DNA from 4 places in the Thalassotalea atypica genome. Region 2 is predicted to be linked to each of the others. Evidence: predicted binding sites of a transcription regulator. Region 2 holds the regulator's gene; each other region holds the start of a gene.
The links. Region 2 encodes FliA, which starts transcription of late flagellar genes. Its sites were predicted from a motif close to CTAAAGNTNNNNNNNNNNNNGCCGATA; they were not measured.

Region 1 (8,077 bases), 1.4 Mb from region 2:
TAATTGATGACCCAACACACGACACAATCACCACTCAAGCAGGATTGCAACGTCACAAAGGTGTGGAATTATCTGCTCAAGGTGCGATTACTGATACATTATTTATTATGGCATCAACCATGTACTTAGATGCAACGTTTGAACGAGACAGTAATTATGAAGGCAAAACACCAATGGATGCACCGCAATGGTCAGCCTCCGTATGGTCACGTTATGAGCTCACGCAATCATTAGCATTAAATGCTGGCCTTTTGTATCAAGGCGAACGTTATGCTGACAACAATAATAATATCACCAAGGACAGTTATTACCGCCTTGACCTAGGCGCAACATACACTACGAAAATCAGCGATCACGATGTCGACTTTAGACTCAATGTAGAAAATGCGTTAGACGAGGACTATCTTGCCGGCGGCGGTGTGAACAACGTAACCGTAGGTGATGAACGTTCGGCCCGATTTGAAATTAAAGTGTCGATATAGTCGATTGAGCCGTTACGCAAAGCGGGTCCTTTCGGCTCGCTTTTTCTATACAAAAGTATAAACGACAGAGCAACATGAACATAAGAAATCTATTTTTTTGGGGACATTTGTCCATTGGCTGCATAGCCGCATTGTTTATTTTTTTAATGTCGATCACAGGTGCAGCCCTTACCTATGAACGCCAAATAATTCACTACGCTGAATCGCTTGACTACCAAGCTTTACCCAATAATGCATCCAGTAAACTGTCCCTTGATGAAATCGTCAGTATTGCTAAAACCTATCCTCATGAGAAATCTCTCAGTGTTGCCATTAAGAATGAAGTAAATGCTTTTGTACAAATAAAAGAAGGTCGAAAAACGCTTGCCTATTTGAATCCTTATACTGGTGTCGAAGCTTTGACTCCAGGAGAAGGCACTAAAACATTTCTAAGCAAGCTCAGAGCGTTCCATCGTTGGTTAACTCTTGATGGAACTTTCAGTGACACGGGCCGGTGGGTTAATGGTATTGCTAATGTAATATTTGTATTATTGGTGATTAGCGGGGTATATCTCTGGCTGCCCAAGCGTATTAATAAACGCTCAGTTAAACAAAAGGCAACATTCTCAAAAAGCTATGTATCAAAGCACGCTCGAGATTATCAATGGCACAATGTGTATGGCATATATCTAACGCCTGTACTTTTAGTCATTGTTGTCACCGCTATCTTTTTTTCTTTCAAATGGCCAGGTAACAGCCTAAAAAAAATAACCTCTACGGTTCCTGTGGTAGCACCGTTAAAAGCTAATCTCTTGCAAAGCAAGCAAAGCCTGACACATCAAGCTCTATTTAATAGGTTGACGGCGTCTTATGAAGATTGGCAACAAATTCAATTCTCAGTTCAAAAGCAATCAATGGATGTTCAGCCATTTCAAGTAGACTTAGGCAATGGCGCACAACCACACAAACGATATACTGTAGCGCTAGACCGAGTCACAGGAGAAGTAGCACAAACTCTTTCATTTAGTGATATGTCGACCTATCGTAAAGCGCGAAACTATATTCGCTTTCTACATACGGGTGAAATCTATGGAATATTAGGCCAGACAATAGCAGGCCTAGCTTCATTGCTGGTGTGTTTGATCATCTATACGGGAACAATGCTGTCAATACGTCGTTGGCAAAATTATCGTAAACGCACCAACACTCGATAATTATTGCCATGTTCCTGTATACAGCCAATGCCAGATCCAATTTCTGGCATTAGCCGTTTAATAAAAAAATTACGCGATGATTCTCTTTTCCGCCTATTTTTTATTCCCTTCTTAGCTAAAGACAAATACACATAAAATTCATTTACCTGAGCTGTCTAAAAGTTGATTGGTGAATTGAAGATATTTTTAATGATCACAACTATGATTAACGGTACTATAGCGCCCTTTTTTTCCCCTATTAGTATTTTTAGAGCTTTTTGGAGACATCGGTTATGCAATTTTTCCCCGGCCAACGTTGGATCAGTGACAGTGAATCAGATCAAGGACTTGGTACCGTAACCAATGTGGAAAATCGTTTTGTTACGATCATATATACCGCCACGGGAGATTCTAGAAAATACGCCATAGCCAATGCTCCACTAACACGCGTGGTTTTCAATATCGGTGACGTAATCCCTAGCCATGAAGGCTGGCAATTACAAGTTGAAGAAATTGATGACAGCGAAGCCATCATCACCTATCACGGTACTCGTGCAGACAACGGTGAAAAAACCACACTCAAAGAAGTAATGATCGATCATTTCATCAAGTTCAATAAGCCACATGACCGACTCATTAACGGCCAAGTGGATAGATTAGATTGGTTCCGTTTGCGCAAAGACAGCTTGCAACATCAATTCGAGCAACAACAATCTCCACTTGTTGGTTTAAGTGGTGGTCGTGTCAGCCTGATACCTCATCAGCTATACATTGCTGAAGAAGTGGGCTCTCGATTTGCACCTCGTGTGCTTTTAGCGGACGAAGTAGGGTTAGGTAAGACCATTGAGGCAGGTTTAATCATTCATCAGCAACTGGTGACAGGTCGAGCACAACGCATTCTAATCATTGTACCTGAATCACTGATGCACCAATGGCTAGTTGAAATGCTGCGCAGATTTAACCTCAAGTTTAGCATTTATGACGCTGAGCGCTGCCAAGAGAGTACTAGTGAAAATCCATTCAGCGACGAACAACTGGTGTTAGTGAACTTAAACTTTGTTGCTGACAACCCTGATTGGTATGAATCAATGATCAGCGAAGATTGGGATTTAATGGTGGTTGATGAAGCCCATCACCTTAATTGGTCTCAAGAAGCCCCAAGTGTTGAATATTTATGTATAGAGCAGTTGGCACAAGTGATACCTGGGGTATTATTATTAACGGCAACTCCTGATCAACTAGGCCATGAAAGTCACTTTGCTCGCTTAAGACTGCTAGACCCTGATCGTTTCTTTGACTACCAGGCATTTATCGAAGAAGAGCAACACTACACGGCAGTGGCAGATACCGCCAATACCTTAGTGGAAGGTAATAGTTTGACCACAGCACAAGCTGAAACATTACAAGAATTATTAAAAGAAACAGACATCACTACACTGCTGACTGAATTGAGCGCAGGAGACGAGCAGAGCCAAGCACATGCAAAACAGCAATTGTTAAATCAACTGCTCGATCGTCACGGCACAGGTCGCATTCTGTTTAGAAACTCTCGCAATACAATAAAAGGTTTCCCAGAGCGTATCGCGATGCCAGTAGCACTTAAGCTACCTGAGCAATACGATAACTGCATCAATGATTTACTCGTTGATCATGACCTTGAATCCTTAAAAGCTCTAAAACAAACCGCGTTTTTTCATACTCCTGAACAATTGTATGCCTTGGATAATCATGACGCATGGCATAGCTTTGATCCACGTGTAGACTACCTAATTGAGCTTTTAAGAGAGCACCGTGACGAGAAAATTTTAGTTATCTGTGCCCACGCACAAACCGCCATTGACTTAGAAGAAGCACTACGCACCAAAGAAGGAATGCGAGCTGCGGTATTCCACGAAGGCCTATCTATTTTTGAGCGTGACCGCGCCGCTGCGTATTTTGCACAAGATGAAGACAGTGCCCAAGTATTACTATGTTCTGAAATTGGCAGCGAAGGTCGTAACTTCCAGTTTGCTCATCACATGGTGTTGTTTGATTTACCGACCAACCCTGATTTACTTGAACAGCGTATTGGTCGACTTGATCGTATAGGTCAAACACAAACGATTAAAATTCATATCCCTTATTTTAAAAACTCTGCGCAAGAATTGTTATTCAATTGGTATCATCAATCACTTAATGCCTTTGAACACACGTGTATTACAGGTCGCACCGTGTTTGAACATGTTGGCGAGCAACTTCACAATATTATGCTTAGTCATGACTTTACATCAGAGACAACCACACAACTCATCAATGACAGCCATCAACAGCATTTAGCAATCAAGGCAGAACTTGAATCAGGGCGAGACAAATTACTTGAACTTAATTCAAGTGGCCAAGGTAGAGCGCACCAGATTGTTAAAGACATTGAAGCCCTTGATGATCAAACCACCTTGCCACAGTTTATGTTTCAAGTATTTGACGTATTCGGAATTCAACAAGACGATAAAGCGGACAATGCCATTGCATTAAATCCAACCGAGCATATGCTAAACCCCAACTTCCCGCATTTGCCGGAAGATGGCGCAACGGTAACCTTTAACCGTGATACGGCTTTGAGCTGCGAAAACTATCAATTGATGACATGGGATCATCCAATGGTACGTGGCGCTTTGGATTTAGTATTGTCTGATGAAATCGGAAATGCCAGTATCGGCTTATTGAAGAACCCAGCCCTGCCAGTAGGTACCTTCTTCTTAGAATGTATCTTTACTATTGAAGCAACGGCGCCATCAAACTTACAACTAGGACGTTATTTACCTACTACGCCAATTCGTATCCTCGTTGATAAGAGCGGGAATAATTTAGCGGATAAAGTGTCAGAGCCAGTACTTGAAAAACAGCTTCAGCCAGTGAAGAAACAAGTTGCATTACAACTCATTAAAGCGCTGAAAAGTGAAATACAGCCATTAGTGAATAAAGCAGAACAACATGCAGAAGTAAAAATCCCTGCTATTCAAAGTCATGCATTAGAAAATATGCACCATACCCTTGACGAAGAATATCAACGACTAGAAGCCTTGTCAGCGATCAACCCGAGTGTTCGGCAAGATGAACTCGACTTTATAAAACGCCAGCAACAAGAGCTCACACATTACATTGAAAAAGCACAACTGACGTTTGAGGCGACGCGTCTTATCGTTGTGACGCATTAAATTTAAGGAACCGAATATGGCTGCAAACCCTGACTTTATTTACCGCCCGCCAATGACGCCCTATCTTGATATCGTTTATCAAGATGATGATATTGTCGTGTTAAATAAAGGCAGTGGTTTACTCACGGTGCCAGGCCGATTGCCTGAACATCAAGATTGTTTACAAAATCGTGTGGCTCGCGTACTACCTACAGCAACCATAGTGCACCGCTTGGATATGGCAACATCTGGCTTATTATTGATGGCCTTAAATAAAGACGCTCACGTCGACATCAGTCGTCAATTCGAAAAAAGGCAAACTCAAAAAAGTTACCGCGCCCGTGTTTATGGCAAACTGGAATATTTGCAGGGTGAAATTAACTTACCATTAATTTGCGATTGGCCCAACCGACCAAAGCAGAAAGTCGACCATGAACATGGGAAGTCATCAAAAACACTGTACAAGTTGCTTCAACAGGATGACGACAGCGCTTTAGTAGAGCTAATCCCTATTACCGGTCGCTCCCATCAACTTAGAGTACATATGCTGGCGTTGGGCCACCCGATTTTGGGTGATCGGCTTTATGCCCATGAAAAAGCATTAACCCAATCAGAACGACTACAATTACATGCCCTATCTCTGACAATTTCTCATCCACGAACAAAACAAAGCATATCCTTTAAGGCGCCTTGTCCTTTTACGTAATATTTAAGACATTGAATAAACTACTCAAATACACATGACCAACAAAAAAACATAAAGCTTTAGTTAATTTGGCCGCTACAATATTGAGTCCTTTAATGATGCAGTCGCGGTCTCTTTGCATTAGAATGAAAGCGCCTTGTCGTTTAAAGCCGGAGAAAGTTCATTGCGTTTAAGCCAACTTTTTTTTTCAATTATTGTTTTCTTTTTCAGTGAAATGGGCCTTGCACAAGAAAAGAGCGAAATTGCCGGCGAAAAAACATTACAACTTAATCCCAAAGAAAATCAAACCGTCAATGAAAACAATCCGGAGTCAACAGATACCGAGCCCGCCGAAAATGATAATGAGTCGAAAGAGTCAACTCAACCTTTAACCATTCTAGCGCCTACATCTGAGCAAAGCATTTATCAGTCAGATTTAGAAAAATATGTCCGTAAAGGCATTTTAAAACCGATGATGGTAGGAACGGAAGATTTCATTACTTTGACGCAAAAAGATTTACACGCAACAGATAAAGGGGTGATGATATTGCTCCCAGAATGGCAACAAGTGGCAACTAGTCCAAAGGCGATTAACTATTTGCGCCAACATCTGCCAACACAAGGTTGGACAACTATCGTATTACAGCCCTTAGACAAACCAGCGACCTACCCATCACAAACTGAAAATGCAAACACCCGTGCAGCAGAAAACCAAGAGGCGTTACAAGCATATCAAGAGGCTCTCATTCCTAAAATGAAAGCCGTGTTTGATGAAGCAGCACAGTATCCGGGCATCTTCGTTGTCATTGCGGAAGGAAACAACGCGGCCAATGTATTAAATCTATTTGAGCAACAACAGCTGCCCTTGCCCAATGCTTTTGTCATGCTTAGCGCTCACATGTTAACCGAACAAGGCAATATTTCTCTCGCAACACAAGTGTCTGAAACTGAACTGCCTATCTTGGATTTATACTTAAAGAAAGATACTCAGTGGGTAGAACACTTCGCTAAAATTAGAAAACAATACGCCGCTAAAGAAATGAAAATCTACTATCGTCAGCGACAACTTAACAATTTTGCCCCAAGCTATTACCCAGAAAAAGACTTAAGCAGAGCAATAAAGGGGTGGTTAACGGCCATTGGTTGGTAGTTGATACTACAAAGCTATTTCACACATTATGAAATGGCCCTGATTGATGAACGAGCCCCAGAACAAAACAAACATGCGCTAATTGATCACTTAGGTGAATTACAATCTGATAGAGAGGTCGCTGAAGATTTCTATTAGTCACTACTAAAAAAGAAAATCTGCTAGCTCAGAAAGCCGATACAACATCAACACTCACATCGGCGATCAAGGGATATTCGAATTAATCAGATAACTAATTCAAATCGCCATCTTTCCAGTATTTTGTGCCTTGCAATGTTGCTTGTAGTGCTAGGCCATTTTCAGTCATCTGGTATACTTCAACACCTTCAACAATGGTTGCGGCTTTGCTTGTTTCGCCCCCTTTTTTTCCTGACTTAGCGGCAGCATCAGCTTGTCCTGAAAAGTCCCAGCCGTGTTCTACAAAATTTTCCAGTGCCTCCTCAGTATAAAAAATAAATACCGCACTAAAATCTTTTACCCCTAAGCCAATACCAACACCTGCACTGACCATTTGCATGTAGGTTTCTTTTCCAGTTTCATTGTTCTTTACAATGCCACTACCGTTACCTGCGGAAAGAAAAATAATATTGACACCAATATTAGAAAACGTCGCATAACCAACGGCTTTTTCAATTTTCTTTTTCGCCCGCGGCTCTTCCTTGTATAAACGTGTCAGTATTTTTTGACGCATTTCCCGAATATCATTGCGGTCTTCTTCAGCACCAGCGATTACACTGCTAGGTAGTAACATTACAAACAAAAATACAATCAATTTTTTCATTCTAAATTCTCTTTTGAGCCAAAGGCAGCTAGTTTTAGTTAAGTTATTCAATCAGTTTAGTCTTTATTGTGATATTTCGATACTAAGTCATAAGCGGCTTGCACGTCTTGTGTTTTTTGCTTTGCTGATTCCATCATTTCTGGCGGTAATCCTTTTGCAATAAGTTTGTCAGGGTGATGTTGTGACATCAGCTTTTTATAAGCTTTCTTAATATCTTTTATCGACATATCAGGGCTTACCCCCAGAGCTTTATATGCATGATTAAGTTGCGCTTTCTCATTGGCAGGGTTAGCGTGCTGACCAGCGCCTGATTGACGATTAAACGCCTCTCCAGCCATGATCATTTCTAAAAGTTTGTCTAAATCTCTACTTGAAAAACCCAACCCTTGAGCAATTTCATGCAAAACTTTACGTTCTACGGGATCTAGCTGACCGTCAGCAAAAGCAATCTGCACTTGAATTTCAAGAAACATTAAAATTAAATCATAACGGGCACCACACGACTTCCTAAACTTCGCTAAACGATCTTTTAATGGAAACCCTGCAGCTTTTCCCTCTCTAAATGCCTCTTGTGCTTGCTCGCGCAATTCGCCTTTTAGCTTAAGTTTATCCATGTAGGCACTAGCAAAGGCGA
Region 2 (8,077 bases):
CTAGGTAAGCACAGCCTGGTTTTAGCACATCACCATTCTTTGCTTCTTTGACAGAAATTTGACACAAAGAATTGAGTCGATTGGAAAATGCTTCAGTAAACGCGGCAGGCATATGCTGAATCATGATAATAGGTAATGGGAAATCCGCAGGAAATTGCGTGAGAATATTTTGTAACGCAATAGGTCCTCCGGTTGAGGTGCCAATCGCGAGTAATTTATATGACTTGCCAGAGCTTCTTTTAACCACCTGCGCGCTTACTGGGGAGTTAACCGTAGGTTTAAGCTCTCCCATCGTACGTCGAAGAGGCTTACTTGATGCGCCTTTAAGTTTTGTCTCCCGAGGCATTATCAATGATCTTGGTTTTCTTTTTAAGAACTTTGATTTTCGTGCCAGCTGGACAACGCGTTCACGCAATAAGCTACCAGCGTCATCTGTATTCTTGGCAATTTCATTAAATTTTTTAGGAAGAAAGTCCAATGCCCCAGCATCAAGAGCATCTAATGTTGCTTTAGCTCCCTCATGAGTCAATGAAGAAAACATCATTATGGCGGTGGGCGATTCAACCATAATTTTTTTAACCGCTTCAATGCCATTTAAAACCGGCATTTCGATATCCATGGTGATGGCATCGGGCCTTAGCGCTATGGCTTTTTCAACGGCTTCCCTACCGTTAGTTGCAACATCAACAACTGTTAGGTTTGGATCCAATTCTAATAAATCGCTGACCCGTCGCCTAAAAAAACTTGAATCATCAACAACTAATACCTTATAGGCCATTTGTTATCTCTTTGGTTTTATAGGTTAAGAGCGCAGCTTTTTATGTACAGCCGATTTCTTTGCGTAATGCTTAAGCATACTAGGAACATCCAGAATCAATGCAATACCACCATCACTGGTAATCGTAGCACCCGCCATACCAGGCGTGCCATGAAGTAGCCTATCAAGCGGTTTAATAACAACTTCTTCTTGACCAATCAAACTATCCACAACAAACCCTATTTGCTGAGAGCCTAGCTGTACGATAACAACATGCCCAGAATCACGGGATTTTTGTTCATCTTTAAAGTCTCTTACAAGCCATTGATCTAAATAGAACAACGGAATAGCTTTGTCACGAACAATAATCGTTAATTGACCGTCCACAATATTCGTGTTGGTTAAATCTAAATGAAATATTTCATTGACGCCCGCTAGAGGAAGTGCAAACGTTTGATTGCCTACAATAACCATAAGAGTAGGTAGAATTGCTAAAGTAAGCGGTACTTTTATCTCTAAAATAGTGCCAACACCGAGCTCAGAATCAATGTTCACGGTGCCGTTTAACTGAGTAATTTTAGTTTTGACAACATCCATACCAACGCCACGGCCTGATACTTCAGAAATTTCAGTTTTAGTTGAAAAACCTGGTGCAAAAATAAGGTTGAACGCTTCCTTCTCAGGCATTCTTGCTGCAGCTTCTGCATCAAGCACACCGCGTTCAATAGCAATACTTTTCAATTTTTCAGCATTCATCCCGGCGCCATCATCTTTAATGGTTAACAGGATATGATCCCCTTCTTGCGAGGCTGATAGAATAACGGTACCTTCGCTGGGTTTTCCGTTGGCTACCCTTACTGATGGTTCTTCAATACCGTGATCGACAGAGTTACGAACCAAATGCACCAACGGATCTGCTAACGCTTCAACTAAGTTCTTATCTAGATCAGTTTCTTCACCTTCAAGTATAAGTTTAATTTCTTTACTCAAACTACGAGCTAAGTCGCGAACAACCCGAGGAAAACGCCCAAACACTTTCTTAATTGGTTGCATACGCGTTTTCATGACGGCACCTTGAAGATCGGTCGTGACGGCATCAAGATTTGATACTGCTTTCGTTAAATCTTCATCTTCTTTGGTCATACCAAGTGAGGTCAGTCGATTACGGACTAATACTAATTCGCCTACCATGTTCATAATTTGGTCTAGACGCTTAGTATCAACACGAACTGTAGTTTCCGCTGGTGGAGCGGCAGGTGCAGCAGGCTTTTTATCGGCAGTTTTAGGGCTTGCTTTAGCAGCCGGTTTTGGCACAGCTTTCGCAGGTGTTTTTTGTACAGGCTTAGCTGACTCTACTGGGGTAGGTGCTGATTTTTCAGGTTCTACTTTTGATGATGCTTTCGGCGCATTTCCTTTGCCATGTAATTGATCCAGTAATTCTTCAAACTCTAGATCATTAATTTCATCTGAACTAGGTGCTGGTTGCGCAGAAGCTCCACCGCTTACATTAGCAGAAAAAGCACCTTGTCCGTGTAATTCATCTAACAATGATTCAAACTCGTCATCCGAAATTTCATCACTGCTTGAAGACGTCCCTGTGGTTTCTGGGGTTTTAGTAGCAGAAGGACCGCCACTTGGGCCATGTAATTCATCGAGCAAACGCTCAAATTCATCTTCGGTCATCTCATCGCCATCACTTGCGCTAGTATCTGTACTAACGACTGGCTCAGGCTCTGGGGCAACTTCTTGCGGCGCTGCAGTAGTTTCTTCAGTCTCTGGAATACTTAAACGGTGAAGTTCTTCGATTAATCCAGGATCTGGAGTGTCCATCGCTTCGCGTGCTTGTACACGAGCGTATTGTTCGTTGATGGTATCAAGTGCCTGTAAGATGACATCCATCAATTCAGGTGTCACTGAACGTTGGTTGTTTCTTAAAATATCGAACACGTTTTCGGCACCGTGACAAACCTCGACAAGCTCTGTCAATGCCAAGAAGCCAGCACCGCCTTTAACGGTATGAAAGCCCCTAAATATTGCGTTTAATAAATCAGCATTATCAGGGTCATTTTCAAGTTCTACAAGTTGTTCTGATAATAATTCTAAAATTTCACCAGCTTCTATTAAGAAGTCTTGTAGAATTTCTTCATCCGCTTCAAAGGACATGCACTAACTCCCGCTAAAATCCTAAACTAGATAAGAGATCGTCAACATCGTCTTGATCAGCGACAACATCATCTCTGTCTTCAGTATTTACAATTGGCCCTTCTACAAGGTTATCCCCTGTTTTGAGCTTAGCTTTTTTCTGCTCTTCTTCTGTTACGCCAAACATGGTCAGCATATTAATCAAGCTTTCTTCAACTTCGATAACAAGGTCAATAACTTTTCGAATAACTTGTCCGGTTAAATCTTGAAAATCTTGCGCCATCAGTACATCAGTCATTAATGCATGTACTTTTTCAGTTTCCGTACCTGTTGTTTTTAACAGTTTATCGATATCTAGACATAGGTTTTTAAATTCACCTAAATCCAAATCATTGTGCATTAATTTAATCCACAATGGATTGACCGTTTTGATTTGCTGTTGAATATTATCAACCACAGGGAAAATTGATTCGACCGCGTCCATCGTTTTGTTAGCCGCATCTTCAGTACGGCTAATAACGTAGGTTAAGCGTTCTTTAGCGTCAGGAATATCGGCATTAGCTAGGTCGCTCAATCGAGAATCAATTTGAAAATTACTCATCGAGTCATGTAATTGACGCGTTAATTTTCCGATTTCGGCAAAAAGTTCTGAATGTATAGGACTTTGAAGATCCGATATCATTTTGTCAGCTTCATCTTGTTGGCCGTTTTCTAGATATTCGACCATCAACTTGGCTTGCTCTAACGTAACTCTACCGCTAGGATTATTACTCATAGAATTCCCTCACGCTTATGTTGCGGTTAGCCTAAACGTTCAAAAATTTTATCTAATTTTTCTTTCAATGTTGCAGCGGTGAACGGCTTAACAATATAACCGTTAACACCCGCTTGAGCGGCCATCACAATTTGCTCTTTCTTAGCTTCAGCAGTAATAAGCAAAACAGGTATGTGTGCTAATTTTTCGTCAGCACGAATAGCTTTGAGTAGATCTATACCTTGCATGCCTGGCATGTTCCAGTCGGTCACGACAAAATCAAAGTCACCGCCTTGTAACATTGGTAAGGCAGTGCTGCCATCATCTGCTTCTTGAATATTAGTAAAACCTAAATCACGTAATAAATTTTTTACAATTCGTCTCATGGTTGAAAAGTCATCAACAACAAGTACTTTCATATTTTTATCCAAGACATCCTCCGGATATTAACAAGTAACTATAACTTCTTATTCTACTTAACTTTGCCAAGATTGCATACGTGCTTTTAATCGATGCATGGCTTGACTATGTATTTGACTCACTCTTGACTCACTTACGTCAAGAACTTGTCCTATTTCCCGTAAATTAAGCTCTTCATCATAATACAGTGACAGTACTAAAGCTTCTCGCTCAGGTAAAGTCGAAATGCATTCTGTTAACTTTTTTTTAAAAACTATTTGCTCAATTGATTGATAAGGGTCGTCTACTTTGTAGCTGTGTTCATAATTAATCGAATCATCACTGACCCCTAAGTCTTCAATGCCAATTATTTTGCCAGCACTGACTTCATTAAGAATATGATGGTATTCATTTAACGAAATTTCAAGTTTTTCAGCAACTTCACTATCTGAAACATCTCGACCATATTGAGCTTCTAAACTTCTGATGGCATCACTGACCATACGACTGTTTTTGTGAACGGAGCGTGGGGTCCAATCCCCTTTCCTTATTTCATCAAGCATAGCACCGCGAATACGAATACCTGCGAAGGTTTCAAAACTGGCGCCTTTGCTACAATCAAAGTTGGTTGCAGCTTCAAACAAGCCAATCATGCCGGATTGAATTAAATCTTCTACTTGAACACTTGCAGGTAGGCGTGCCAATAGGTGGTAAGCGATGCGTTTTACTAAAACAGTATGTTGCTCTAATAAGGCAGACTTATCGGTTTGGTTACTATATGCATTGGTTTTAGCCACTATAGCTCCGAGGGTAACAAACTATTGTTCTAACAATTGTTCGATAAAAAACTCTAAGTGACCTGACGGCTGATGGGGTATAGGCCATTTACAGACTTTATTTGCTAAATCTTTAAACGCCATAGCCGCAGGAGAAGCGGGAAACGCTTCAACAATCACTTTTTGCTTTCGTACGGACTTTCTAATATTTTCATCAAATGGAATGATGGCTACTAGCTCTAAGGCCACATCTAAAAAACGATCCGTAACTTTAGTTAATTTACCGAAAAGCTGTTGACCTTCACGTTGACTACGTACCATATTAGCAACAACTTTGAATTTAAACACACCATGGTCGCGACTCAGGAGCTTCATTAGGGCATAGCAATCGGTAATTGATGTAGGCTCATCGCATACGACTAACATAACATCTTGTGCGGCCCGAGAAAAACTCAGTACCATGTCAGAAATACCTGCTGCCGTATCTACTATTAAGATATCAAATTCAGTTTTTAACTCGCTAAATGCGCGAATCAAGCCTGCATGCTCTGCTGGTGTTAAATCCACCATAGATTGGGAGCCAGACGTTGCGGGAATTATTTTTATACCGCTTGGGCCTTCTATGATGATGTCATCTAACTCACACTCACCACTTAAAACATGAGAAATATTACGTTGAACTCTCAACCCTAACATCACATCAACATTGGCTAAACCTAAATCCGCATCGAGAACTAAAACGCGTTTGCCAGCTTGAGCTAACGCGATTGATGTATTCAGTGATACGTTAGTTTTACCTACACCACCTTTACCACCGGAAACGGCTATAACTTTAATTTGTTTCAAATCTTGCATTCTTCTTAAGCCACTCGCTTGGTCTAACATTTACAACTTCTCAAAATTTTAGCTAATAGCTGGGGCTGACTTTAACACCATTCGCGAGTTCATTGAATTCTTAATTAATGACTTGCTTGCCATTTTCTCTGCAAGACTAACTAATTTTCCAGCATTTGCAACCTTAATATCCTCTGGTACACGCTGTCCATCGGTTAGATAGCCGATTGGCAAACCATTTTGTATTGATGTCGAGATAATCTCACCAATACTTAAACTTTCATCTAGCTTAGTATAAATACAGCCACAAAGTGGAATTTTCTTAAACCTTTCAACGTTTTCTTGCATTACATTGGCCTGAGTATTCGCTGACAGAACTAGGTAGTTTCTGATCCGCACTCTTGAATTGCTAACCAAAGAAGACAAATGCTCTGCCAAACGCAAATCGCGTTGGCCCATACCAGCCGTGTCAATTAAGACTAATTTCTTGTTCGAAAAAGCAGACAGGATTTGCTCTAGTGACGAAGCATCTTTAGCAAGTTTTACCTGACAACCAATAATTTTACCGTAGGTTTCGAGTTGTTGAAATCCACCAATGCGGTATGTGTCCGTTGAGATTAGTGCCACATGCTCTGCACCATGCAATTGTGCAAATTTAGCCGCTAGTTTTGCCACAGTTGTCGTTTTCCCTACTCCTGTTGGGCCAACTAATGAGATAACTCCACCACGTTTTATAATATCGTTTTGTGTGGTATTGAGCTGTTGCGACAATAACGACAGTGCGTGTTGTAAGGCTTGAGCTTCAGAGGCTTGAGCTGGCACGTAACCTGCCACTTGATCAGCAATTTGCTCACTAATGCCTATTTCCATTAACTTATTCGTCAGCAATGCTCTGCTAGGATCTCGTTGCGCCATGTCCTGCCACATTAAACCGGACACTTGATGCTCTAATAATTGACGAATGGAAGCCATTTCTTCTTTCATCTTATTAAAATCACCCATGTTTACTGTGGCAGATGACGAAACTGTATTTTTGATCTCGCCGATTGACTCATCATTTGTAAGCTGTGATTGTGAATTATCTAGATGCTCATTGTCTGAGTCTTGCGCCGATTGTGCTAATCGTTCGGTAAAGCTTTTGAATTGCTCTTCAATTGAATTGGTCGGCGTTTGTCCAGACAATTGACCACCTACTTGTGGATTATTACCTGTGTATTTTTTCGTTTCAGTAGCCGCCTGAGTCGATGCTGCTTGCTGTTGATTTTGCATTTGTACTTTGCGATCTAGCAAGGCTTGTAAAGTATCAGTTTTCGGTGTTTTACTCTTCATCGTCGCTTGAGGCTGAGAGCTTAAATTGACGGTATCATCTGCCATAATTTGCTGTGGTTTGGTCTGAGCAGCCGTTGACTCTTGTTGTTTAGCACTTGTCGCCTGCTCGGGTTGAGCTACAGCTTGTCCATAATCAACAGCGGCCATTAGTTCAACGCCTTCAGGTATCTTTTTATTCGACATAATTACCGCGTCTGGTCCTAACTCTTCTTTGATTTGAGTTAACGCCGTACGCATGTCACTGGCTACGAATCGTCTAATTTTCACTGATACCTCCTCTGTTTGACATTCTTGTCAAACTCATTCTAGTTACTGCGGCAAATTCGGCGATGACTACGGTTACTGTCCAATAGCGCTGACAATTTTAATTTGTTTATCATCCGGTATTTCCTGATAAGAAATAACTCGTAAACTTGGGATGGTATATTTAACAAATTTAGCTAGCACAGTTCTTAAAATACCTGATGTCAGTAAGATCGGGGTATCGCCTGCTAGTTCTTGGCCTTGTGCGCCATCAGTTAATGATTTCTGTAACCTTTCAGCTAAACCAGGTTCAATACCTGCACCATCATCACCTGCCATTTGCATTGACTGATGCAACATCTGTTCCAGCTCTGGTGACAAAGTTATGACAGGTACTTCAAGAGCAGGTCCAACAAGGTCTTGGACAATAAATTTGCGTAACGAGATGCGAACAGCAGCGGTTAACACTTCAGGATCTTGACTCTTAGGCCCGTACTCAACTAGGGTTTGGACGATACTGCGCATGTCCCTAACGGCAACACCTTCATTCATCAAGTTTTGTAATACTTTAACTATAGTGCCTAAACTTAATGTGTCTGGGATCAGCCCTTCTACTAATTTAGGATAAGTTTTACCCAGCATATCAAGTAAGTTTTGCACTTCTTCGTGACCCATTAATTGAGAGGCATTATTGGTCAGTATTTGACTTAAATGTGTCGCAAGTACTGTAGCTGCATCAACAACGGTATAGCCGAGTGATTGCGCATGTTCTCGTTGCGATTGCTTTATCCATACAGCATCTAAACCAAATGCAGGGTCTTTCGTGACAATGCCATCTAAATT
Region 3 (8,077 bases), 1.4 Mb from region 2:
GATCATCTCATGAAATTTGTTGATGAAGTTGAAATTAGAGTTGAAGCAGGTGATGGCGGTAATGGCATCGTTAGCTTCCGTAAAGAAAAATACATCGAATTCGGCGGCCCTAATGGTGGTGATGGCGGAGACGGTGGAGATGTCTATTTAATCGCAGATGAAAACTTAAATACACTAATCGATTATCGCTTTGAACGTTTTCACCGAGCAAAACGCGGTGAGAATGGTCAAAGTAGAGACTGCACAGGTAAGGGAGCTCCTGACTTGTTGTTGAAGGTACCTGTAGGTACTCGAACTGTTGATGTTGATACCGGTGAGCAAATCGGTGACTTAACAAAGCACAAACAAAAACTGCTAGTAGCTAAAGGCGGCTGGCATGGTTTAGGTAATACGCGTTTCAAAAGTAGTACAAACCGTGCGCCACGTCAAAAGACAGATGGCACGCCAGGTGAAATTCGTAACTTGAAGCTCGAGTTATTGCTACTTGCTGATGTCGGCCTGCTTGGATTGCCAAATGCTGGTAAGTCAACTCTGATCCGCAGTGTTTCGGCGGCTAAGCCTAAAGTAGCGGACTATCCATTTACTACCTTGGTACCCAATTTAGGTGTTGTACGCTTAGATGCACAGCATAGCTTTGTAATAGCAGATATTCCTGGCTTAATTGAAGGTGCAGCAGACGGCGCAGGTTTAGGTACACAATTTTTAAAGCATTTGGAACGTTGTCGAATATTGCTACATGTTGTTGATGTGATGCCTGTTGACGGCTCCAGCCCTGTTGAAAATGCTAAAACGATCATCAGTGAGCTTGAAAGTCACTCGAGCAATCTAGCAGATAAACCTCGTTGGTTAGTATTGAACAAGCTTGATCTTTTATTGGAAGAAGAAGCTGAAGAAATTAAGCAAGAAATCGTATCCGCACTTAATTGGCAGGGGCCTGTTTATAGTATCTCTGCGTTCAATAAAATGGGTACAGATGAGCTTTGTCAGCAATTAATGACCTTCATTGATACTTTACCACCAGAGCTTGAAGAAGACGCGGAAGAAAAAGCGGTTGAGTTTAAGTGGGATAACTATCATCAAGATGCGATGTCTGACTTAGACGATGATTTGGATGATGAAGATTGGGATGAAGACGATTACGACGTGGAAGTGGAATATCGCCAATAAGGCTAGTTATACTATTTTTCTGTTGATGATTGGGCAAAGGTGCATGCGTTTATTATACGTGATGCGCCTTTTTTGTTTTATACTAGCTGCGTTTTTGATTTATTGAAATAAGTGGAAGTTAATGACTGTTCTTTCGATGATTGTTGCACATGCAAACAACCGTATAATTGGCAAAGATAATGATATGCCATGGCACTTGCCGGCTGACTTGGTTTACTTTAAGAAAACTACATTAGGTAAGCCTGTTATTATGGGGCGGAAAACCTATGAATCGATAGGCCGCCCGTTACCTGGCCGACAAAATATCGTAATTTCACGAGACGTGGAGTATCGAGCTGACGGTATTGAGGTAGTGAACTCTGTTGAGGAAGCATTGAAAGTCGCTGGTGGTGCAGAGGAAGTGATGGTCATAGGTGGCGGTGCGATTTATGAGCATTGTCTACCGACAGCTAATAGACTCTATATCACGCATATCTGCGCTGACATCGAAGGAGATACTCAGTTTCCTGTATATGACACACAACATGATTGGAGACTGTTAAGTAGCGAAAAGAGATCTGCGGACGAAAAAAATAGTTACGACCTTAATTTCTGCGTCTACGAGCGATTTTGATTCGCTCGTTCCAAAACAGTTTACTAGACGATTAGAGAATTAGTTGTCGCCTATATTTAACTCATGCTCACTAATTAATACACCATTAAGATCAGCATAAACCCAGTTGTTTTCACTAATGGTTACGCCAGCAAAACGAACGGGAATGTTAAGATCGCCAAGTCCGCGCTTTTCAGTTTTTATTGGAGTTGTGCCTAAAGCTTTCACACCTATAGATAAAGTATTAATCGTGGCGACATCTCGAATAACGCCATTGATTATTAAACCCGACCAACCATTTTTTACCGCTGCTTCAGCAAGCATGTCTCCGAGTAGAGCACATCTTGTTGAGCCTCCCCCGTCAACAACAATTACTTTGCCATGGCCAGGGGTATTCACCAAATTTTTAACAATCGAGTTATCTTCAAAACACTTTACAGTAACCACCTGTCCCGAAAATACAGGCTGCTTACCGTAATGAGAAAACTGGCATTCAAGTACGTTAACCTTTGAGGGGAATTTATCGCAAAGATCGGGTAATAAATCGAGTGTTTGTTTGTCCATAGTAGGCTCCCTTCGTAGTGAGGATGATGATAAATCTTATCCTAAGAAGTCAGTATAGAATCATCATTTCAGTTAATGTTGAACATAAAAGGGCAATGATCGAGACATAAAAAAACCACGCTATTGAGCGTGGTTTTTTTCTAAGTCACCTGAGAATCTACAATTTAAATTCTTGAACTGATTGTTGTAACTCTTCAGCAAGTCGAGCAACTTCACTGCTAGAGGTTGCAGTTTGTTGTGAGCCAGCCGATGTTTGCTCTGCAATGGTCACAATAGATTCTAAATTCTCACTGATTTCATGGGCCACAACGCTTTGCTCTTCCGCAGCTGTTGCGATTTGCGAACTACGGTCAAATGCTTCGTGAACAGCATGAGTGATGGTTTCAAGGGCTTTGTCTGCTACGTCACTTTGCTCAACACAGTTTGCCGCTTGTGCTTTACCTGTATCCATCACAGTTACAGCCTTTTCAGCACCGGTTTGAAGCACTTCAATCATATTTTGAATCTCTTGAGTAGATTCCTGCGTACGACTGGCCAACGTTCTTACTTCGTCAGCTACTACAGCAAATCCGCGACCTTGTTCACCTGCGCGCGCTGCTTCAATGGCTGCGTTTAAAGCGAGTAGGTTTGTTTGCTCTGCAATACCGCGGATAACATCCAAGATGCTGCCGATGGAGGCACTGTCTTGCTGTAATTTGTTAATAACTTGAGATGCCGATTCAACTTCTGCAGCAAGTTGCTGAATAGTTTCACGGTTATTTTCAGAAATCCCTTTAACTCGCTCAGCTTCATCGTCTGCTTGTTTAATTTCACCTAAAGCGTCGTTTGCACTTGATAATACGCTTTGTGAAGTACTGCTCATTTCAGTGGTTGCTGAAGCTGCTTGTTCAACCTGTAAGCGCTGTTCTTCAATAGCAGTGGTACTTTGAGCGGTTACAGCAGAGGTTTGTTCTGCCGCTGCTGCCAACTGTGTTGAACGGCTAACAATACTTTGAATAAGATCGCGTAGGCTGTCGATCAGCAAATTACAGTTACGAGATAGTTGCGCAAATTCGTCTTTGCCTGATTCATCCAACTTATGAGATAAGTCGCCAGAGGCAACGACATTCAGCATTTCATTTACGCGACGAAGCGGGCGAGTAATACTGATAAGTGTGATGCGAGCAATAACAATGGCAAGGATAATAGACACAATCATGATAATGGTCGTTCTTCGGTTACCTGTCGATACCGAATCATCAACCATACTGTTCGCTTCGTTGGTCGTTTGATTTGCCAAAGCAACTTGATTGGCAAGGAATTTATTAGCTGTATTAATATCATTGTCAGCCGCAGTTAACATTGATGTTGCTTGTGCAATGGCGTTGATTTGAGCTGACTTATTAGTGAATACTGACTCATCGCCGGTAATATGTGCAGTAATTTCCGCAAAGGTATCAATTAGTTCAGTTGCTTCATCTGAGGCACTATTAGCATTCATTTCAATGATGACATCGCTCATCATTCTGTTGAGTTCGCTGTGGGCGTTTGTTAACTCGCGCTCAATTAAGTTCACTGTGTCTGGGTCTAGGGCGTCTCTATATTCAAACGCGTAACTAACCAAACCATTTAGCGACGTTTCTAAAAACTCACCCATATCCACGGCTTTTTGAAGTTTGCTGTCTGCTAGGTCATGATCCGCTAAATCGAGTAATAAAGTGGCAGCGTCATCGGATTTTTCTTCTAAAATATCGATTTTATCATTTAACAAAGCTATTTGTTCGATGCTGGTTTTACGGCTTTCAAACACACCTTCAACATTATTAGTAAACGATTCGTATACACCGTCAACTTTTTTAAGGTTGCCAAGTAATGTGCCTTCGTTTTGTACAATAGACTTTAATATTTTAAGCTCTTTTGAGAATGAGTCATTAATTGAATTGAAATCTGATTCATTAGTCGCCAATGGTGCCAATTCTTCTTGGTAATAGCCACGTAACGTGAAGCCACCCATTTGGGTTAACTGCAATGCAAGTTTGTTACTATTGACAAGTGTAGGTATAGCTAAGTCACTAACCTTAGTTGTTGAATCATTAATTTTATTCAAATTTAACAAAGAAGATACACTAGTAACCACTAGCAAGATGGCAATAATCGTGAAGCCACCAATAATCTTTACTGCTACCGTTAAATTCATATATACCACCACTCGGAGTTTTAAAGTTAGGAATTAAATACTTATTTTGCTGTTGTTATTACTAGACGCTATCGACAGTATTAACAAATATTTTAGACATATTAAAGGTTATTATAACAAGCACTAGAACTTTTTCATTAAAAGTTACATTTGCAACCTTGATATTTGCTCTTGCAGCTGTTTTATCCAACTGATTCTTGAATAAAGATTTTTTTATCATCCCAACGCAACATAGTCATATAATTGCCCCATACACAGCCAGTATCTAAGGCGAAGTACCCTTTTTTTGAGCAAGAACCCATCAATGCCGCCCAGTGACCAAACACCCATTGCGGACGTTGTTCTATGGTTGATAGTTGATACCAAGGAGCGATATTTTCAGGCTCAGATTGCGGCGCTTCTTTACAATCAAATTCAAGCGAACCGTCTGAGTAACAATAACGCATACGAGTGAAACTGTTGATGGTAAATCTGAATTTATCTTCGTCAGTGTTGACATCAAACCAATTGTTGGGCTTCTCGCCATACATGATGTTGAGCCAGTAGCTACGTTCAGGCCCTGATATTTTTTCGTGGGCAAATTCTGCGTGGTCAACGGCTTCTTCTAGCGACCATTGAGGAGAGATTCCTGCATGGCTCATATAAGCCGTTCCGTCGGGTAATGGCAGCAGCAATGGGTACTGGCTTAGCCAATCCATTAGGTCATTGACGTCTGGTGCATCAAGCAGTGGAGTTAACTTGTCACCTTGCTTCGCTCTTTTATGCCCAGCATGAATGGCGAGTAAGTGCAAATCATGGTTACCTAGGACAAAGTTCGCACTTTTCCCTAGAGACTTAACAAAGTGGAGTGTTTCGAGTGATTGAGGACCTCTTGCTACTAGATCACCGGTCAACCAAAGCTGATCTTGTTGTGCGTCAAAATTTACTTGGGCAAGCAAAAGTTGTAACTCCTTCAAACAACCTTGAACATCACCGACTAAATATAACGCCACAATCAATTCAACAAATTAGGGACAGACAATCGAAATAGTGGAATTTCGATACTGAAAGGTCGGTTGTTGCTGTCAATTAAATGATATTGTCCTTGCATGATACCAAGAGGTGTTTTGAAAATAGAGCCGCTGGTATAGGTGTATTGTTTTCCTGGGCCAATAACTGGTTGCTGACCGACAACGCCATCGCCTTCCACTGTCGTTATTTCGCCGTTGGCGTCAGTAATCAACCAACGACGGGACAGTAACTGCACTTTTTCATCACTGCAATTTGATATGGTAATGGTGTAACTGAACACAAATTGTTTGTTATCGATATCGGATTGTGACTCGATAAAATTAGGCTGAGCCAAAACGGTGATCAGCGAACTTAAATCTGGGGTAACATGACTCATGTGCTTTCTATTTTTCTATCGATGCTGGGTTATCACTAAGAAAGTTAGCAATTTTAATGTATTCATCAATACTCAGGTTTTCAGGTCTTAGCGTTGGTGAAATATCTAAACGCTCTAAATTATCTGCTGAAATAAGCTTTTTGAAACTGTTACGGATGGTTTTGCGGCGCTGATTAAATGCCGTTAAACATACCTGATTAAGCATACTCAATTCTTTTACTGGGTTCTTTATTTCAGCATGTGGAATTAAGCGCACAATAGCAGAGTCGACTTTAGGCGGCGGAGTAAAGGCTTCCGGCCCTATTTCCATCACGGGCAATACCTGACACTGATACTGTGTCATGATCGACAATCGTCCATATGCTTTTGTATCTGGCGATGCTGCCATGCGTTGTACCACTTCTTTTTGCAACATGAAATGCATGTCTTTGACATCATTTTTAAAGGTCAGCAAATGAAAAATGAGCGGTGTAGAGATATTATAAGGTAGGTTACCAAAAATTCTCAATGGTAGATTGGGCTTCACCAAAGACGAAAAATCAAACTTCAATGCGTCAATTTCATGAATGGTCAAATGTTCAGCCAAAAAAGGGTGATGGCGTAAACGATGAGCCAAATCTCGATCTAGTTCGACAACGGATAACTTCCCTGCACGCTCAACAACCGGCTCAGTTAGTGCGCCAAGACCAGGCCCAATTTCGATTAAATTTTCACCTGGCTCAGGGTTGATTGCGTCAACGATGCTACTAATGACTGCATCATTATTTAGGAAGTTTTGACCAAAGCGTTTTCTAGCTTGATGGCCTAAATGGGAGTTCTTACTCATTGTTGATTATTTGCCAAATTAATTGCGGTTTGCAGGGCTTCAATAAAACTTCCAGTGTCTGCTTGGTTAGTACCGGCTAAATCGAGAGCAGTACCGTGATCTACTGAGGTTCGAATAAAAGGTAGGCCTAAAGTAATGTTCACCGAAGAGCCGAAGCCTTTATATTTAAGTACGGGTAAACCTTGATCGTGAAACATACTTAAAATAGCGTCTGCATCCTCTAAGTATTTTTCTTGAAAAATGGTGTCAGCAGGTAAAGGGCCAACAATGTCCATACCTTCAGCGCGAAGCTCTTCAAATGCTGGGTTCATTACTTCAATTTCTTCTCGCCCTAAATGCCCGTCTTCGCCGGCATGAGGGTTGATGCCACACGCATATATACGTGGAGATTCAATGCCAAATTTGTCTTGTAGGTCTTTGTGCAAGATGCGAGTGACTTTTTGTAATCGTTCAAAGGTGATGGCCTTTGATACATAAGCTAATGGGATGTGTGTGGTTACTAAGGCGACACGCAACCCTTCAGTGGCTAACATCATTACCACATCAGAACAATTGGCCTGATGAGCAAAATATTCCGTATGACCGCTAAAAGCGATCCCCGCTTGGTTAATTAACCCTTTATGTACAGGGCCTGTAACAACAGCTTCAATTTCACCTGAGATATTTTTTTCGCTGGCAACACGTAGAGTTTCTACCACGTAATGACCATTATTTTGATTGAGTTGTCCTGCCACTGGTACTTGGTCGGTGGCTATCGGACAAATAGTGAGCGTACCAGCTTTTTGAGCTGATGCAGGTTTACTCGCATCATAATCAACTAATGTCAACGGCAAGCCAATTTGCTCAGCTCGCGCCATCATTAATTCTGGACACGCGACAACGACAAGTTCTACGGGCCAGTCTTGTTGCGCAATTGCAATGGTAAGGTCTGGGCCGATACCCGCAGGCTCTCCCGGCGTTATTGCAATACGTTTGGTCATTAATTTTCACCCGTTGATAAAACTTCAATATAAGCTTCGTCTCGGGTTTCTTTCATCCAGCGCTGTGCTTCCATACCAAACTTACGGTTATAGATAATCTGGTAGGCACGGTTTTCATTCATTTGTTCTGTTGCATCTAAGGTGCGACGATCGGTCAACTGTACTAAATGCCAGCCAAATGATGAACGGAATGGTTTATGGTATTCGCCAATTTTAAGTTTAGCTAGAACATCCCTAAAAGCAGGATCGTAAGTTTTAGGGTCCGCCCAACCTAAGTCGCCACCACGCACCGATGTTGGGCCTTCAGAAAACTCTTTTGCTAAATCAGCAAAGTCGGCATTTCCGGCTTCTATTTCTTTTAGAAACTCAGCTAACATGGCTTCCG
Region 4 (8,077 bases), 120 kb from region 2:
GACTGAATGCCCATTTTCTCTGCCACTTTTGACGCTGCACGCATCATCATACGTTTTAACACAACCCCCATTTGGCCATTTTCAATATTCTCTAATATTTCAGCAACCACGGGTTCAAAATCAATTGCGAAGAATTTAATACGGTGTGACGCGCCATATTTGTTCCATAAGTAATAACTGACTTGTTTTACGCCAACTTCATGAGCCGAACCACCTAAGTTAAAGAAGCAAAAGTGTGTACGAGCTCCCTTTTTAATCATTTGATAACTAGCAACACCTGAGTCAAACCCACCAGACATCAAAGAAAGTACATCTTCTTGAGTGGCAATCGGGAAGCCGCCTAATCCCTTATGGGTTTCAGTAACGATAAACAGCTTATCGTCCTTGATTTCTAAGCGAATGGTTACATCAGGATTTTTAAGTTTAACTTTAGCACTGTCGACCGCTTGGTTAAGACCACCACCAACGTATTGCTCAACTTTAATCGAATTCCATTCATGCTTACCTACACGCTTAACGCGCACACAAAAGGATTTGTTTTCGATGGTCTTAGCGTGAACTGCCAACGTTTTCTCAAAAATGTCATGCAAGTCGGTAAAGTCTGTTTGCTGCACTTCAATAAACGTAGGAATACCAGGGATACACTTGAGTGTCTCAACCAGTTTTTCACGGTTTTCAGGCGTGTTATTTTTAGTATTAACTTCAATGTTGTCCCAATTGTCACGCGTGGTCACTTGCTCATCAACACGTTTGAGCACGTTCTTGACATTGGACCCTAATATTTTTGTAAAACGCTTACGTACAGGACGACTTTTGATCGTTATTTCTGCTTGTAACTTAACGATAAATTTCATCAATAACACCACCATAAAATTAAGTGGCGCGGATTATACACTATCGGGAGATATTACGCCTAGTTAAATCCATGGCGTTCAAAGTAACGAAAAACACATTAAAGTAATCAAATATAATTTTTCAGTATACTTTTTACTCATCCCACTATATAATTCCGCTGTTATTTAATCTCCTCTCGTTTATTTAACTGATTATCCCTTGTGACTCGTCCATTGAGATAATTCGTGTTTTGCCTCTCCTTTTCACAGTTTGTCATTACTCAACACAACTAGCTTTTTATTGTTCAACCGAAGAAACAAGTATTCTTTGTAGCGTATCTTTGTACCTGCACAGTTGAGTTTCACCATGCATGCGTTCATTTAAAAAAGAGATGAGCCATAACCGACAACAAACAACAAAAAGCTTTCAATTTAGTGCGTTTTTCGCAAATAGAAAGAGTTTTATTATGTCTTATACATATAACGGAAGGGTGTATCCAATTGCTGCCCCGATCAAATCAATTTCAGTCAACAAGCTCACCATTGTTGTGACTGATAAAATAGGCTCCACACGTTTAAAATTTAAAAACGTGCGTGATTCTAGGCAGTTTCTTGCTTGTGTTACACAAGCATAATGTTTAGTGGACGTCCTATATCCAACAAAAAAAGAGCAACATACATTGCTCTTTTTTTTTGTTGGAATGAAGTAATAGAGTTGGCCTAGCTTTGTGGTTCACTGAGCGAAATAGGATCAGTTTCTTTAGCTTTACCTTGGTTTATTGAAATCTCGACGCGACGATTACGGCGACGATTAAGCGCATTCGTGTTTGGTACTAATGGGCGTGTATCGGCATGACCCACCACTAACAATCGACTCGCATCAAAATTCGGTACCTTCACCATTTCATGAGCAATTGCCACCGCTCTTTGTGACGAAAGATCCCAGTTAGAGCGATACAGCTCAGAGCTTATGCCTTGATTGTCAGTGTTACCCGAGATCATAATTTCACCGGGCACGGTATTAAGCAGTGCTCCTATTTCTTGCATAATAGGCTTAAATTTAGGTTGCAAAAATGCCGAGCCTGAAGGGAATGAGCCATTTTCACGAATGCGGATGATGATTTGTTGACCCAGCGCCTCAAGCTCAATTGCACCGTCTTGAATTTGTTGTTCAAGTTGCTGGGCAATTTTCTTCGCCAACTCATTCACTTGCTCTTGAGCAGCTTGTTCCATCATTTCTTGAGCCTGTTGGATCTGTTGCTGGCTCATTTGATCATCTGTGCTCTGAGATTGACCACCACGTTCAGTGCCACGTTGTTCTTGTCGGCCACCGGCTGAAGTTTCATCACCCGCTTGAAATTCCAACATTTGTTGAGTCATTTCCATGCTTTGCTGTTGAATCACTTCAATAGGTGTTGGATCAGGTTTACCAGGCCTAAACTCTTGGGCAATAATGCTGGTGCCTTTAGGAATATCTTTAACTTCTATTTTGTTTTGTACACCAAAAGCAAATTTCATCGAACCTGCAATTTGCTTGAACTTCAACACGTCCATTTCAGAAAACGACAGTAATAATACAAAAAAGCACATTAGCAGCGACATTAAGTCTGCAAATGTTCCCATCCAACTGGGTAGCCCGGGTGGTGGGCACTTACACTCTGGAGGATTAGCCATAGTTGCTACTCTTCTGTTGTACTAATAACGCGCTTACTTTCTGCTAGGTAGTTTTTCAGCAAACCTTCAATAACCCGCGGATTTTGGCCATCTTGAATACCTAGCACAGCATCAAGGATCAATTCTTGATTGAGCTTCTCTTCGCCTAGGCGTAAGGTGAGTTTATTGGCAATAGGAATAGCAATAACGTTAGCTAAAAATGCGCCATAAAGTGTTGTTAAAAGTGCAACCGCCATTGCAGGACCAATGGCTTTAGGGTCATCCATGTTTGACAGCATTGCCACCAAACCAATCAAGGTACCAATCATTCCCATCGCTGGCGCCACTTCGGCTAGCGCAGAAAATATCCCGACACCAGTTTCATGGCGTTCAGTGGTCAATGCTATGTCTTTTTGTAAAGTGCCACGAACAACGTCAGCATCATGACCATCAACAAGCATATCAACACCTTTTTGCATAAACGGATTCGATATTTCTGCTTCTTCCAACGCGAGGAAGCCACCTTTTCTCGCTGCATCCGCCATTTCTACTGCTTTTTCAATCAGCTCATCAGGTTGTTCAATTTTGAATATAAACGCTTTAGCGGCAATTTTTCCAATCGTAAAAAACTGACCTAAATTATAATTGGCCAAAACCACAAATAATGAACCACAAAACACGATCAAAATGGACTGCGTATCCACGAACATACTGATATCGCCACCGAGTATCATCGCCATGACAATAAAACCGATCGCGCCTAGAATTCCCAGTAGCGTAGCTAAATCCACAAATGCCTCCTAAAAGCATGAAACAACATCATTTTATTTGATAATACATTAACACATCATAGTTCGCTATTATCAAATAATGCTAAACCTGCACGAGGACGTAAGTGAGGCAAAGTTTAGTTGATGATAAAAGTAGTGCTATTAATTGATATTATCGCCCGATGAGTCAATAACTTAACCATTTTTTATCGACTTTTATTTGATTCAGTTCATGCTTAGATACATTGACCAAAGCGTCAAGCTAAGGTACCGTTGCGCCATATTATAAAATGCAGCAATTGAAGTGGCTGATGTCACGACATTTACCATTATGGCAAAGAAAAAAATTGAAAACTTGAGCTTTGAAGAAGCACTCTCTGAGCTCGAAGTCATTGTACATAAGCTTGAACAAGGCGAGCTTAGCCTTGAAGAGTCGATGAATATATTTGAGCGAGGATTAAACCTCAGTCAAGTGAGCCAAGCCAAATTACAAGATGCAGAGCAACGCATCAAAATTTTAATGGATAAAAACGGTGACTCGCAACTGGAAGACTTTAGCTTAACAGAGCAACCGCATTCGTGAGTGAATTATCTAAATTAGCCAGCTTCCAAGCACGCGTTGATCAGCTATTAACTGAAAAGTTAAACGATTTAACGATAAATGATCCAAGGTTGCATGACGCCATGAGATACGGTCTGCTTATTGGCGGTAAGAGAATGCGTCCATATCTAGCTTACGTTACCGGTGAAGCGTTAGGCGCTGAATTAAACGACATTGATGCCATTGCTTGCGCCATTGAGTGTATTCATGCCTATTCCTTATTGCATGATGATTTACCTGCAATGGACGACGACGATCTTAGGCGTGGCAAACCTACCTGCCATAAGGCGTTTGATGAAGCCACGGCAATACTTGCTGGTGATGCATTGCAATCCTTAGCGTTTGATTTTTTAGCCAACCACCGCTTCAACAATATTACTGCTGCAAAGCAAATAATGTTAGTGAAGCAGCTAGTTGATGCTGCTGGCTATCAAGGCATGTGCGGTGGCCAAGCACTTGACTTGGCAGCAACAAATAAAACGATATCGCTTACAGAACTCGAACAACTGCACCTACTCAAAACGGGAGCCTTACTTAAAGCTTCGGTCATTATGGCTGCCGAATGTGCGCCAAATGTAAATACAGAAGAAATGAAAGAGCTTGCCAAATACGCTGAATTAGTTGGTTTAGCTTATCAAGTCCGTGACGATATAATTGATATAATTTCTAGTGAAGAAGAGCTAGGTAAGCCAGCTGGTTCCGATCTGGCAGCAAACAAATCAACCTACCCATTATTGATGGGATTAGACCAAGCACAGCAAAAAGCACAGCAGTTATATCAACAATCACTTCAAGCTTTAGACACTTTGCCCTACAATACGCAAAATTTAGCTGAATTTGCGACTTTTATTGTCCATCGCACACATTAATTAAAAAAGAACTTATGACTATTAACCTTGCTGATTATCCCCTGTTAAAAACAATTGATACGCCAGATGACTTGCGTATGTTAAATCAGGATCAGCTTTCGCAAGTCAGTAACGAATTGCGCAGTTATTTATTGAACTCTGTTAGCAAAAGCAGTGGCCACTTTGCTTCCGGCTTAGGCACAATTGAGCTTACTGTTGCCTTGCACTTTGTCTACAAAACGCCTTTTGATCATTTAATCTGGGATGTCGGCCATCAAGCCTACCCGCATAAAATACTAACGGGTCGTCGCGATCAACTTCATACCATCAGGCAAAAAGACGGTTTACATCCTTTTCCATGGCGTGAAGAAAGCGAGTACGACGTTTTAAGCGTTGGACATTCAAGTACATCAATTTCTGCTGCATTAGGTTTAGCTGTTGCTGCTGAGAAAGAAAATCAAGATCGCAAAGTCGTCGCGGTTATTGGTGATGGCGCCATGACTGCTGGTATGGCTTTTGAGGCATTAAATCACGCAGGCGACATTCATAAAGATATGCTCGTTATCCTCAACGATAATGAAATGTCGATCTCAGAAAATGTTGGCGCACTGAACAACCATTTGGCAAAGATGCTCTCTGGTAGTTTCTACACAGGTATTCGTGAAGGAGGTAAGAAAATTCTTAACAATTTGCCTCCTATTAAAGAGTTAGCAAGTCGCGCTGAAGAACATTTAAAGGGTATGGTCGTACCCAGCACCTTCTTTGAAGAATTAGGCTTTAATTATATTGGCCCAATTGACGGTCACGACGTCAATGGCTTAGTTGATACTATTCGCAACATGCGAGGTTTGAAAGGCCCACAAATACTACATATTGCAACCAAAAAAGGTAAAGGCTACGAAGCCGCTGAACAAGATCCGATTAAATACCATGCAGTGCCAAAATTTAATCCCGCAGAAACCGCCTTACCTAAAAGCCAAGCAAGTTTGCCGACCTATTCTGCTATTTTCGGTGACTGGCTATGCAAAATGGCCAGCGAAGACAAAAAGCTTATGGCGATCACACCAGCAATGCGAGAAGGCTCTGGAATGGTGGAGTTTAGTCAAAAATTCCCCGATCAATACTTTGATGTGGCAATTGCTGAGCAACACGCCGTAACTTACGCTGCGGGCCTTGCTATAGGTGGTCAAAATCCTGTCGTTGCAATTTATTCAAGCTTCTTACAACGAGGTTATGATCAACTTATTCACGATATTGCTATTCAGAACTTACCAGTGCTCTTCGCTATTGACCGCGCGGGAATTGTTGGGGCGGATGGGCCGACGCATCAAGGTTCGTTTGATTTAAGCTTTATGCGTTGTATTCCAAATTTAGTGATCATGGCACCGGCAGATGAACGCGAGTGTCAGCTAATGCTGACTACAGGGCACAAACTGGATAAACCAGCAGCAGTGAGATATCCTCGGGGCAGTGGTACCGGCGCTCAATTACCCTTGGTTGATGAAACCATTGAGGTGGGCAAAGGGCTAGTAAAACGCGAAGGCAAAAATATCGCTATCCTGAGTTTTGGTACCTTATTACTAGAAGCAGAAAGAGCAGCAGATGCTTTGGATACTAGCTTAGTGGATATGCGTTTCGTTAAACCACTTGATGAAGCGTTGATTACTGAGATGGCACAATCACATGATGTAATTGTCACCATTGAAGACAATGCCATTGCGGGCGGCGCGGGCTCTGGTGTTAATGAATTTGTACTCAGTCAAGGTTTAGCCATTAAAGTGCTTAACATTGGCTTACCGGATCAATTTATCAAACACGGAACACAAGCAGAAATTCATCAAGAGTTGGGTTTGGACTGCGAAGGTTTTGTGAATAAAATCAACGCATTTTTAGCTTAAATTCCAGCTATTAATAAACAGACACAAAAAAGCTCGGCGTTTCCACATCGAGCTTTTTTTATTTAAGTAGAAAATAAAATCTAAAGTAAAGCCATGCGGCTATTCTTCGCCGCCGTGTAGCAACTCTGCAAAACACTGTAATTTATCCAATGCCATGGCATGAATAGATTTTCGTGGATAGCGACCTAAACGATTTATTGTGCCTGCAGGCATAGCCATGAGAATTTCTAACGCTTGGTCTATGTCTTCTACCGCATAAATATGAAAATCGCCCTTTTCTACCGCTTCAATCACGCTCGGCTCTAACATCAAATTAATAACATTAGTTTTAGGGATAATAACACCTTGCTTACCCGTAAGACCTTCGTCTTTACAGAGTCGATAAAAACCCTCAATTTTCTCGTTCACGCCGCCAATGGATTGTACTTCGCCGTGCTGATTAATTGATCCCGTGATTGCTATCCCTTGGTCAATAGGAACAAGCGTTATCGCTGAGATCAATGCACATAACTCGGCCATTGAGGCACTGTCTCCGTCAATGTGACCATATGACTGCTCAATAGCAATATTGGCAGAAATAGAAACCGGAAGCTCTTGACCATATTTATGTCCCAAATAACCGGTTAACAGCAAAACGCCCTTCGAATGAATGGACTTACCGAGGTCTACTTCCCGCTCAATATCAGTCACGCCATTACTACCCGCATAAACGGTGGCAGTAATACGAGCTGGAGTACCAAAAACACTGTCTCCTATTTCTAAGACAGTTAATCCATTGACTTTACCGATATTTTTCCCGTCGGTATTGATCAGTACTTGTTGCTCCTTAATTTCGCTTAACCACGATTCGCTCATTCTTCCTGTGCGGCGTTGTTTAGCTTTCAAAGCCATTTGAACATAGTCAGCAGTGAGTTTTCCTTCTTGCTCGACGATCACCCCTGCGTGCTGCTTTCGCATCAAATAAACGGCTTCATCTAACAAATCATTCACTTGTACGATATTGGCAGAAATTTTATGTTGGTGTTCGGCTCGTCTCAGTGCGTGGCGTATCAATTCAATCACTGCATCATCCCCCACTTCAGGATAATCATATTTCTGTGCTCGTTGACGAATTAAATTACTGTATGCACATAAGTTATTTTCGTCTTTGGTAAAATGGCGGTCAAAGTCGGCAAGTACACGAAACAACTCAGTAAATTCCTGATCATATTCTTGCAGTGTGTAATAAATATGAGAATCACCCAGTAAAACCACTTTTACATTAAGCGGTATTTTTTCCGGCTGAATACTGTAAACGCTGCCTTGGCTTAATTCAGAATAAGGATTTTCAATGGTGATACTTTGTGTTTTTAAGGCAAGCTTTAAGCGCGACCATACCATAGGTTGATTGAGTAACTTTTCCGCTTCAATCAATAGATAGCCACCATTGGCTTTATGCAAGGCACCTGGCCTTATTAAGCGATAACTGGTGTAA

Region 1: the regulator FliA is predicted to act here: its motif matches at 5,585-5,611, upstream of QUE03_RS17445 (DUF3530 family protein).
Region 3: the regulator FliA is predicted to act here: its motif matches at 4,569-4,595, upstream of QUE03_RS17500 (HAMP domain-containing methyl-accepting chemotaxis protein).
Region 4: the regulator FliA is predicted to act here: its motif matches at 3,430-3,456, upstream of pomA (flagellar motor protein PomA).

The regions. Positions count from the first base shown of each region.
Region 1 covers NZ_AP027364.1:3,869,187-3,877,263, forward strand. The annotation lists gene QUE03_RS17425 (TonB-dependent receptor) at 1-482, shown strand, start outside; gene QUE03_RS17430 (PepSY-associated TM helix domain-containing protein) at 557-1,675, shown strand; gene rapA (RNA polymerase-associated protein RapA) at 1,948-4,848, shown strand; gene QUE03_RS17440 (pseudouridine synthase) at 4,865-5,533, shown strand; gene QUE03_RS17445 (DUF3530 family protein) at 5,670-6,662, shown strand; gene QUE03_RS17450 (lipid-binding SYLF domain-containing protein) at 6,895-7,443, opposite strand; gene djlA (co-chaperone DjlA) at 7,500-8,077, opposite strand, start outside.
Region 2 covers NZ_AP027364.1:907,792-915,868, reverse strand. The annotation lists gene QUE03_RS04265 (protein-glutamate methylesterase/protein-glutamine glutaminase) at 1-778, opposite strand, end outside; gene QUE03_RS04260 (chemotaxis protein CheA) at 803-2,920, opposite strand; gene QUE03_RS04255 (protein phosphatase CheZ) at 2,934-3,674, opposite strand; gene cheY (chemotaxis response regulator CheY) at 3,701-4,084, opposite strand; gene QUE03_RS04245 (RNA polymerase sigma factor FliA) at 4,130-4,852, opposite strand; gene QUE03_RS04240 (MinD/ParA family protein) at 4,871-5,713, opposite strand; gene flhF (flagellar biosynthesis GTPase FlhF) at 5,732-7,258, opposite strand; gene flhA (flagellar biosynthesis protein FlhA) at 7,331-8,077, opposite strand, start outside.
Region 3 covers NZ_AP027364.1:3,882,579-3,890,655, reverse strand. The annotation lists gene cgtA (Obg family GTPase CgtA) at 10-1,167, shown strand; gene folA (type 3 dihydrofolate reductase) at 1,289-1,780, shown strand; gene QUE03_RS17505 (putative 4-hydroxy-4-methyl-2-oxoglutarate aldolase) at 1,820-2,323, opposite strand; gene QUE03_RS17500 (HAMP domain-containing methyl-accepting chemotaxis protein) at 2,481-4,499, opposite strand; gene QUE03_RS17495 (symmetrical bis(5'-nucleosyl)-tetraphosphatase) at 4,682-5,491, opposite strand; gene apaG (Co2+/Mg2+ efflux protein ApaG) at 5,494-5,886, opposite strand; gene rsmA (16S rRNA (adenine(1518)-N(6)/adenine(1519)-N(6))-dimethyltransferase RsmA) at 5,894-6,712, opposite strand; gene pdxA (4-hydroxythreonine-4-phosphate dehydrogenase PdxA) at 6,709-7,692, opposite strand; gene surA (peptidylprolyl isomerase SurA) at 7,692-8,077, opposite strand, start outside.
Region 4 covers NZ_AP027364.1:1,031,420-1,039,496, reverse strand. The annotation lists gene thiI (tRNA uracil 4-sulfurtransferase ThiI) at 1-854, opposite strand, end outside; gene QUE03_RS04800 (flagellar motor protein MotB) at 1,554-2,507, opposite strand; gene pomA (flagellar motor protein PomA) at 2,513-3,277, opposite strand; gene xseB (exodeoxyribonuclease VII small subunit) at 3,588-3,839, shown strand; gene ispA ((2E,6E)-farnesyl diphosphate synthase) at 3,836-4,726, shown strand; gene dxs (1-deoxy-D-xylulose-5-phosphate synthase) at 4,741-6,603, shown strand; gene QUE03_RS04775 (Lon protease family protein) at 6,703-8,077, opposite strand, start outside.